2 regions of the Sinomonas terricola genome follow, and region 2 is predicted to be linked to the other one. Evidence: riboswitches for the same ligand, from Rfam matches in the RefSeq annotation. Region 2 holds a riboswitch; the other holds the start of a gene.

Region 1 (4,400 bases), on a different contig from region 2:
CAAGCGCGCGACGGAGGTCATGCGCAAGCACCGTCTCGCGGAGCGCCTGCTCGCGGACGTCATCGGCCTCGACTGGGCATACGTCCACGACGAGGCCTGCCGTTGGGAGCATGTCATGAGCGAGCGCGTCGAGCGACGCCTCTACGAACTGCTCGGCAAGCCGAGCGAATCGCCCTACGGCAACCCGATCCCCGGACTCGAGGCGCTCGGCGGCGTGCCCTCTGAAGGATTCGCCGAGGGCGTCGTGACGCTCGTCGATGCGATGCGTGAGTATGCGCCGGGTTCGCGTGTCGTCGTATGCCGCCTCGCCGAGCCCATCCAGGTCGATCCCGAGCTCCTCGCGCAGCTCGACGAAGGCGGGATCCGGCCTGGGGCGAAGATCGCCCTCGAGCGGGTCGGCGACTACATTTCCGTGCGGACGCCCAAGGTCGACGGCGCGCTCGAACTTCCCGTCGAGGTCGCAGCCCACGTGTTCGTCTCGATCGGCTGACGGCACATTCCTGAACTTCTCACAGGATCGAACATCGGCTTCTCACATTAATTCCGTTCTTTGGATGAATGCGTGATCGGCAAGCTGCGAGACCTGTCTCACTAAAGGTAACGGGAAGATTACGAAACGGCCCCGCCCGACGTATCATGGGGGTGGCGCCCACTGGCGCCGCCGTCTCCGTGCGCCGAGCTCTGCCAGCGGAGCTGGCCGCACCCACCCATGGCAGAGGCGGGGGACCCACCACTCGACCGCGGAAGCGGTCTCGGGGTGAAGCCCCCATGCGTTCGCGCGCGTGCGGGCCGAGTCATTGCTCTCCGACTCGAATCCGACAGCTAACTCCGCAGGCGGAAGAGAGAGGCTACGAGTTTGACTTCACCCGTCCATGGGCGACGGCGCGCGCATGCGCCGTCGTCGGCGCGCCCCGATTCCTCCACCGGCCTGCGACCCCGCGACGCCGCGCGAGCCCAGCGGCGCTCGCTCCGCCAGGCCCCTGCCCGCGACCTCATGCGCGCGGCGACCGCGAGCACCGGCCACAAGCTGGGCGTTGCCCTCGCCGCGACCGGCGTCGTGCTCGCCGTAGGCGTTCAGACGGCGGCGATCGGCACGGCGGTCGCTCCAGTGCCTGAGCCTGCTGCCGCGGCCGAAGCGCTCGTCTCAGCGCCCGCGGACGGCCCCCGTCACGTTCGCCCGGTCCGGCATCGGAATCGCCCAAGACCCCGTTGCCCAAGACCCCGATGGGAAGCTCCAAGGTCTGCTCCGCTCCCAGTCCGCAGGAAGCATTGCGCCCGCCCAGGCCAAGGGCTCGCTCGGTGCGCCGCTCGATACGCTCGTGCAGTCCTCGCCGTTCGGGTACAGAGTGAGCCCGATCGGGGGAGCGCGCGAATTCCACCGGGGCCAGGACTTCGTCGCGCAATGCGGTTCTACAGTGCGGGCTTCCTCGGCCGGCACGGTGACCTTCGCGGGCTGGCACCCCTTCGGCGGAGGCACCCGCGTCGTCATCGATCACGGCAACGGGCTCGAGACCACGTATAACCACCTCTCCTCGTTCAGCGTCTCGGTGGGCCAGAAGGTGGGCCGTGGGGACGCGGTCGCGCTGAGCGGAACCACGGGCGCCTCGACGGGCTGCCACCTCCATTTCGAGGTCATGGTCAACGGCGAGGTCGTCGATCCGGTCGGGTGGCTCTGATCGGAGTCCTCGGATCCGCTGTTTCCGGTTCGTGATGATCTTGGTTTTGGCTGTGATCCGAATGTGACTTTTCGTTCTGCGTCCGCTACGCTCGTTCTTGTTCCAACTCCAACCAAGTTGGAACATCCGGTCGGATTGCCTAGCTCTGCCGCCGACCGGAATCCGTTCGCACAACCGTCTGGCAGGGGCGGGGGAACCAATTCTGGTCCTCCTCACGGAGGGCCTTGGGGTAAAGCAGCCCGGTGTTCGCACCGGGAGGCCGGATACTTCCAGTCCGAACCCGACAGCTCACCTCGCAGGCATTGGGAGAGGCTACCTCTGTGTCGTCACGCAACGTCATTGCGCGTCACCGGGCCGCGCTGGTCCGCAGCAGCTTGATCGCTGCTGTGCAGGCTGCGTCGGGTAACGCAGGCATCGTCAGCCGTCAGGCTGGCGGCCATGCCTCGGTCCTCTCCGACGCCGTCCGCGCCCACCGCATGGACACGTCACAGAAGGCGAAGTCGACCCACACCGAAAGCTCCGCCTTCTACACGCTCCGCTGACCCCTGACCGTGAGGCTCGTGCGGCTTTCCCCCAGTGGCCGCTCCCTCAACCGCGTACCGATACCCCGTGGTGCGCGGCGACGAAAGAGAGAAACACCCGAGATGTCCACTCGCGCTGGAATCGCTCGGCACCGCGCCGAGAACACCTCCTCCATCGCCGTCATTGCCAAGGCTGTGACCGAGAACGCCAGTGGCGTGGGCCGTCAGGCTGCGGTCCTTGCTGCCGCGTCCGGCCTTGTGCTCACGAGCGGCGTTGCCGCGAACGCTGCGGAAATCCCCACGCAGCGTGACGCTTCCGCCCCCACCGCCCTCGAGGTCCAGACGGCCGTCGAGTCCAACGTTGCCGCTGACGCCGGCGCTCAGGTCAGCTTCGAGCGCCCCGCCGTCGAGTCGCAGGCCGCCCCGGCCCCGGTGCAGACCGTCAGCAACACGGTCCGCACGGCATCCACCAACACTGCTGCCGCCCCGGCTGCCGCGAAGCCGGTGGCTTCGAGCGGCATGGGCGCCGCGATCGCCGCTGCCGCGTACGCGCAGCTCGGCGTGCACCAGGACTGCACCGCCCTCGTGACGAACGCGCTCGCCGCGGTCGGCATCTACTACCACGGCTGGCCGGCGGGCTACCTCTCGCTCGGCCGTCAGGTGAGCGCCGCTGAGGCTCAGCCGGGCGACCTCGCCTACTACCAGAACGGCGGCATGGGCATGGCCCACATCGCCGTGTACGTCGGCAACGGCATGGCCGTCCACGGTGGTTGGAACGGCAGCAACACTGTTCTCTACAGCGTGAACGTCGGCTCCGGCCCGGTCTTCATCCGCGTCGGCGGCTGATCAGCCCGCACCAACGCTCAGCGCAGCGCCTCTCCCCTCCGGGAGGGGCGCTGCGTTGTTTCGCGAGGTGTCCGGCGGGTGAATAATCGCGTACACGTTGCGCCGGAGAGACCCTCCGTTCGTGGAACTGCGAAGACGTTCAGTACTCTAAGAGTGTCGATCAGCCCGGCCACGCACAGGGCAGCCGGCCCTGTGCCCCTGACCGGGTGCGGCCGTGAAGAGGAACGCGCATGCGCACACTCGTCTTGAATGCCGGATACGAACCACTGGCGGTTGTCAGCTTCCGCCGGGCGCTCGTGCTTGTCCTCGCCGGGAAGGCGAGCATCGTGGTGGAAGACGACGATCCGGTCGTCGGTCCTCGTGATGTGCTCGGACGCCCGTCCGTCATCCTGCTCAACAGATACATCAGACCCCGCCGCACCCACACTGCGAGCGTCAGCCGACGCGGCGTGCTGCGACGGGACGGGCATCAGTGCGCGTACTGCAGCAAGACAGCCCACACGATCGACCACGTGCTCCCGAAGTCCCGCGGCGGTGCGGACAGCTGGGAGAACCTCGTGGCGTGCTGCCTCCGCTGCAACAACGTCAAGGGCGATCACACGCCGGCCGAGATGGGCTGGAAGCTCCGTTTCACACCTCAGCCGCCCATCGGGACGGTGTGGCAGATCAAGGAACTCGAGAAGCCCGTGGCCCAGTGGAGTCCGTTCCTCGCCCCGGAGTCGGCGGCCTGAACGGAGACACGCCCGGGCGCGGGGCGGCCAGCCTGGCGTTCGATGCCGTCATCCTCGCGGGCGGCCGCTCGAGCCGGCTCGGCGGCTTCCCGAAGCCGCTGCTCGTGTTCGACGGATCGACGCTCCTCGAGCGCGCCCTCGCGGCCGTCGCCGGGGCGGGGCGCGCCGTCGTCGTCGGCCCTCGGGGCGTGGGTACGGGCGGCGGCGTACGCGAGAGCGCGCGGAGCGACGTTCTCTTTGTGCTCGAGGAACCGCGGTTCGGGGGGCCCGTCGCGGCCCTCGGCGCCGGGGTCGCGGCGCTCGGGGCGGGGCGGCCGGCCGCGGGGGCGCCTCCGTGGGTCGCGGTGCTCGCGGTCGACGTGCCGCGCGCCGCGGAAGCTCTCACGCGGCTCACGGCGGAAGCGGCAGAGCATGACGTCGACGCGTTCCTGGCCGAGGACGACGACGGGCGGCTCCAGCCGCTGCTCGGCCTGTATCGCCGTGCTCCCCTCGAGCGGGCCCTCGGGGAACTCGCGTCACATGGGGGTCTCGCGGACCGCCCTGTGAAGCACCTCATTGCTAGGCTGGCTGTGCAGCCCCTGCGGCTTCCCTCGGGTCTCGTGGACGATGTCGACACGTGGCCTGCT
Region 2 (4,400 bases):
GGCGAGCATGCGCCCCGCGCCGGCCGCGTACAGGCCTGTCTCGAGCTTGGGCGTGGGAGCGAGGTCGCCGAGCTCGTCGCACACCCACGTGCACGTCTGGCGCGTGCGCAGCGCGACCGAGCAGAGGATGAAGTCGGGCACGACCTCGTGGTGCAGGAGCCACTTCCCCGCCTCGGGGGCGTCGGCGTGGCCGCGCTCCGCGAGCGGGCGCTCGATGTCCGGCACGCCCTCCGGCCACGCCGCCTTCGCATGGCGCAGGACGACGAGCCTCTTGACGTGGTGCTTGCTCATGGAGCAAGCCTAGGGGCCGGGTCCGTCAGATGGAGTACTCCGGCGCCGCCCACACGACCACCTCGGGGTGCTCGTAGAAGCGGTAGCCCTGCCCGCGCACCGTCCGGACGGTGTTCGCGAGGCGGCCGAGCTTCGAGCGGAGGCGGCGGATGTGGACGTCGATCGTGCGCTCGTTCGGAACCTCTTCGGCGTTCTTCCACAGGTTCTCGAGGAGCTCGTCGCGGCTCACCGTGCGCGTCCCGTTCTCGACGAGGTAGTTGAGGAGCTCGAACTCCTTGAACGTGAGGTTGAGCGTGAGCCCGTCGAGGTGGACCTCGCGGCGGGCGAGGTCGATGAGCACGCCGCTCGGGCGGCTCTCGTTCGGCTGGGCGGAGCGCGGCTCGGGGCGCGGGCGGTTGCCGATGGTCGGATCGCCGAACGTGGAACGGACGACGTCGAGCGGGCTCCCCTGAGCGGCGGCCGGGGCGACGGCGACGGCCGCGTAGCTTTCGACGCCCGGAACGAGGTTCTGGGCGTAGGCGCGGATCTCCTGCGCGATCCGGGCGATCGAGGAGCCCGCGGCCGCGGCCTGCTCCTCGGAGATGCCGACGTAGAGGACGAAGCCGTGGGCCACGGTGTCCGCGGCGACCGCGCGGACCGGCTCGACGCCCGGAGCGATCACGGGGGTCGGCGCGGTCATGGGAGAGTAGTCCTCGACGGGGCGGAGGGGGCGGGACGCGCCGTAGGGCTCAGGCTGGCCCGTGGTGCGGCCGCCGAACGGCTGACGGGCGGCAGCGGCCTGGGCGCGCTGCGCGTTGCGGACAGAGATGTGGACGTATCCGGATGCAACTGACATGAAGTGCTGACCTCTATGTGACTAGCCGCGTACGGCTTCGAATGCTGAACAGGGGGAGCGAAAAGCCAAGTGCTGGGGTGGCGCAGTCAGCTATGCATTCGACAACGGCACATCGTCCGAGCGGCCGATGGGCCGGTGCGGATGTCCAGTGCAGGAGCCGTTGAGTTCTTGTTCACACTTCGAGTGTCCCCGTAACAATGGCTACAGGCAAGTAACAATGGGGGTCCCGTCTCACATAATGAGACGAATCGCGAGATTGTGACATATCTCACAATTCGGCAAGTGGCACATGTGAACCTGTTTTTTCACATCTAGGGCCCGAAAATCGGGCTCCGTCGAATATTGTTCGACGGCATCGGGGCTTCGCAGAGCTGTCCGGTGACCGCGCAACTGTCTCATTATTCGGACAGTTGTAGAAATCACGCCCGCGAGTGTGCATGCGAACTGGACTCGTCCGCGCTCCCTTCTGCAGAATATCCGGCCCCTATCCGGGCCCTGCCCATCCGCTGTTACCCAAATGTGACAAAGGTTCACGTCATACCGTACGGTGGAACAAGTGCACGGGAAACCCCGCGCAACGCTGAGCCCCTGTTCGCCGAACTCTGCCGACAGCTCAGCGTGACATCTAAGGCAGAGACGGAGGACCCAATCGGTCGCCTCAGGTTCCGCCCAGCGCGGGACCGCGGCCAGGGGTGAAGCCCACGCCACATGGCGAGGGCCGGATGGCTCGCATCCGAACCCGGCAGCTAACTTCGCAGGCGCTAACGAGAGGTTCCTTGCGTGAGCAACACCATGACCCTGGGTACGCCTGTGCGCCGTCGGGGCCGCCATCGCGCGGAGACCCCGCCGAGCCGCCTCACCCGCATCACCGCCGGACTGGGCACCGCCACCGGCGGCCGCTACCGGAACGCCGTCGTCGCCGCATCCGTCGGCCTTGCCGCGGCCGTGAGCGGCGGGGCCGCCGCCGGCGGCGACGTCGCGGCCGCGGGCTCGATCTCCCCCGTTGCCTCGCCCCAGATCAACGCCGCGGCCGACGCGAAGCTCGACTTCATCCGTCCGAGCGTCGGCTCGATCTCGAAGGCCGACGCCGACCAGCAGGCCCAGGCCGCCGCGGCCGCCGCCAAGGCCGAACTCCTCAAGACCCAGCCGGTCAATGACCCCGCCGGCGCCCAGGCCTACGCCTCGACCCAGCTCGCCAAGTTCGGCTGGGGCCAGGACCAGATGCAGGCCCTCATTACGCTGTGGAACCGCGAGTCCAACTGGACCACGACCGCCACGAACTCGAGCAGCGGCGCGTACGGCATCGCCCAGGCGCTCCCGGGCGGCAAGATGTCCTCCGCCGGAGACGACTGGCAGACGAACTACCGCACCCAGATCGACTGGGGCCTCGGCTACATCAAGAGCCGCTACGGTTCCCCCGCGAACGCCCTCGCGTTTCATTACACGCACAACTGGTACTGATCGGTTGCCGTCCACACGGCGGCAAGCCGAGGCGACCACAGACGACGGCGCCGCTTCCCACCGAGGGAAGCGGCGCCGTCGTTCGTTGAAGCCCGGGCGAGATCTGGCCACTCGACTTGCGAAAGGTGGCCACTCGTCGGGGGCATGACGAGTGGCCACCTTTCAACCAACGAGTGGCCACCTTTCAACCAACGAGTGGCCACCACCGAAGGAACCCGGCCTAGTTGCTCTGGCCCGTCGCACCCGGCGTGCTGGACCCGGACGAGCTCGCCGCGGATTCAACGAGGATGGTGAGCGCGGCGTTGCCGTCCTTGAGGGCGGTGACGCGAACGCTCTGGCCCGTTGCGAGGCTCGAGGCCGTGAGAGAGCCCTGGCCCTGGGACTGCGACTGCCCCTGTGACTGGCCCTGCTGGCGTGTGCCCCGGGCGCCGAAGCTCGCGATCGTGGTCTGCGACGAGATCGCGTACGTCTGCACGTAGCCGTCGGGGCTCTTGACGGTCATCTGGCTGGCCGAGACGGCCGTGATCGTGCCGGTCTGCTCGAGCTCAGTCACGTACTGTCCGTTGCGCTGCACGACGTACTCGCCATGAACCGCCTGCCCCGCCGCGCCGAGGCCAAGGTTGCCGGGGCCGAACCCGCCGCCCTGGCGCAGGCCGTTCTGGCCGGGTCCGTTCTGGCCCGGAGCGTTCTGGCCAGCGCCCGGGCCGCCGAGGCCCTGGCCGCCGGCGTTGTCATTCGCCGCGTTGTTGACCGCGGTCGTTGCCGCGTACACCGCGGCGCCTGCACCGCCCACGACGACGACGGCGACCCCCGCCGCGGCGAGTCCCTTCTGGACGGGCGTGAGGCGGGCGAGCCGCCCCTTCTTGGGGGCCGCGGGCGGCTGCTGCCCCCATCCTTGGCCGGATGCGGGTGAGCCCGGGGCACCCCAGCCCTGGCCCGGCGCGCCATAGCCCGGGCCATAGCCCTGGCCCTGGGGACGGGCGGACGACGGCGCGCCCCACCCGGGTGCCGCGTTGGAGCCGGGCGCAGCCCAACCCTGGGCAGGCTGCGCACCGGGCGCGGGATGCTGCCCCGGCCCGCCCCAGCCCTGGCCCTGCGCGGGCGGGACGCCGGGCTGCACGGCGGTGGGGGCCTGGCTGGGGTAGAGCGTCTCGGTCGGCTGCGCGGCCGGGTCGACCGGCCGGGCGGGCTGCTCCGGGGTGGGCTGCTGTGGCGCGCGGCCCGGCTGGGGGTCCTGCGGCGCGGGGTTCTGTCCGAGTGACATGCTGTTCCTCCGTGGGTCGTCTGTCAGCTGCAACCAGAGTCGCCGCGAATCCTGTGCCGCCGCTGTGCCGTTCGGCTGGACTGGCTGTGCTTCGCCCCGCGCAAGGGCACCGATATTCGGGCCGAGGTCTACGCTTGGCTCCACAGGGTGCACACAGGAAGAACTCAGGCTTGGACTACCCATCCACAGGAGGCTGGAACCATGGCAAGCCCCTACACGACCAACAACCTGCCGTCCCTGACCCACCCAGACGGCTCGCCCATCCGTGCTCTCGTGGTCGACGACGAACCGAGCCTCTCCGAGCTCATGAGCATGGGCCTGCGGATGACGGGGTGGAGCGTGCAAGTTGCCGCTGACGGGCCTGCCGCGGTCAAGGCCGCGCGCGACTTCCGCCCCGATGTCCTCGTGCTCGACGTCATGATCCCCGGCTTCGACGGCGTCGAAGTCCTCAAGCGCGTGCGCCAGTTCCTCCCCGAGGTGCCCGCCCTGTTCCTCACGGCGAAGGACGCCGTCGAGGATCGCATCTCGGGCCTCGCCGCGGGCGGCGAC

Evidence for each region. A riboswitch is a leader RNA that binds a small molecule or an ion and turns the genes downstream of it on or off. The one in region 2 is predicted to bind cyclic di-AMP.
Region 1: another riboswitch for cyclic di-AMP. It lies ahead of SPF06_RS05485 (hypothetical protein); the one in region 2 lies ahead of SPF06_RS16680 (aggregation-promoting factor C-terminal-like domain-containing protein).

What each region holds. Positions count from the first base shown of each region.
Region 1 is NZ_JAYGGQ010000002.1:182,207-186,606, reverse strand. It holds gene SPF06_RS05495 (iron-dependent transcriptional repressor DtxR) at 1-490, shown strand, start outside; cyclic di-AMP (ydaO/yuaA leader) riboswitch at 686-852, shown strand; gene SPF06_RS22090 (M23 family metallopeptidase) at 1,320-1,676, shown strand; cyclic di-AMP (ydaO/yuaA leader) riboswitch at 1,834-1,992, shown strand; gene SPF06_RS05485 (hypothetical protein) at 1,997-2,218, shown strand; gene SPF06_RS05480 (NlpC/P60 family protein) at 2,321-3,043, shown strand; gene SPF06_RS05475 (HNH endonuclease) at 3,274-3,774, shown strand; gene SPF06_RS05470 (NTP transferase domain-containing protein) at 3,738-4,400, shown strand, end outside.
Region 2 is NZ_JAYGGQ010000014.1:17,598-21,997, reverse strand. It holds gene SPF06_RS16690 (SixA phosphatase family protein) at 1-291, opposite strand, end outside; gene SPF06_RS16685 (winged helix-turn-helix domain-containing protein) at 317-1,126, opposite strand; cyclic di-AMP (ydaO/yuaA leader) riboswitch at 1,710-1,902, shown strand; gene SPF06_RS16680 (aggregation-promoting factor C-terminal-like domain-containing protein) at 1,907-2,587, shown strand; gene SPF06_RS16675 (hypothetical protein) at 2,808-3,851, opposite strand; gene SPF06_RS16670 (response regulator transcription factor) at 4,053-4,400, shown strand, end outside.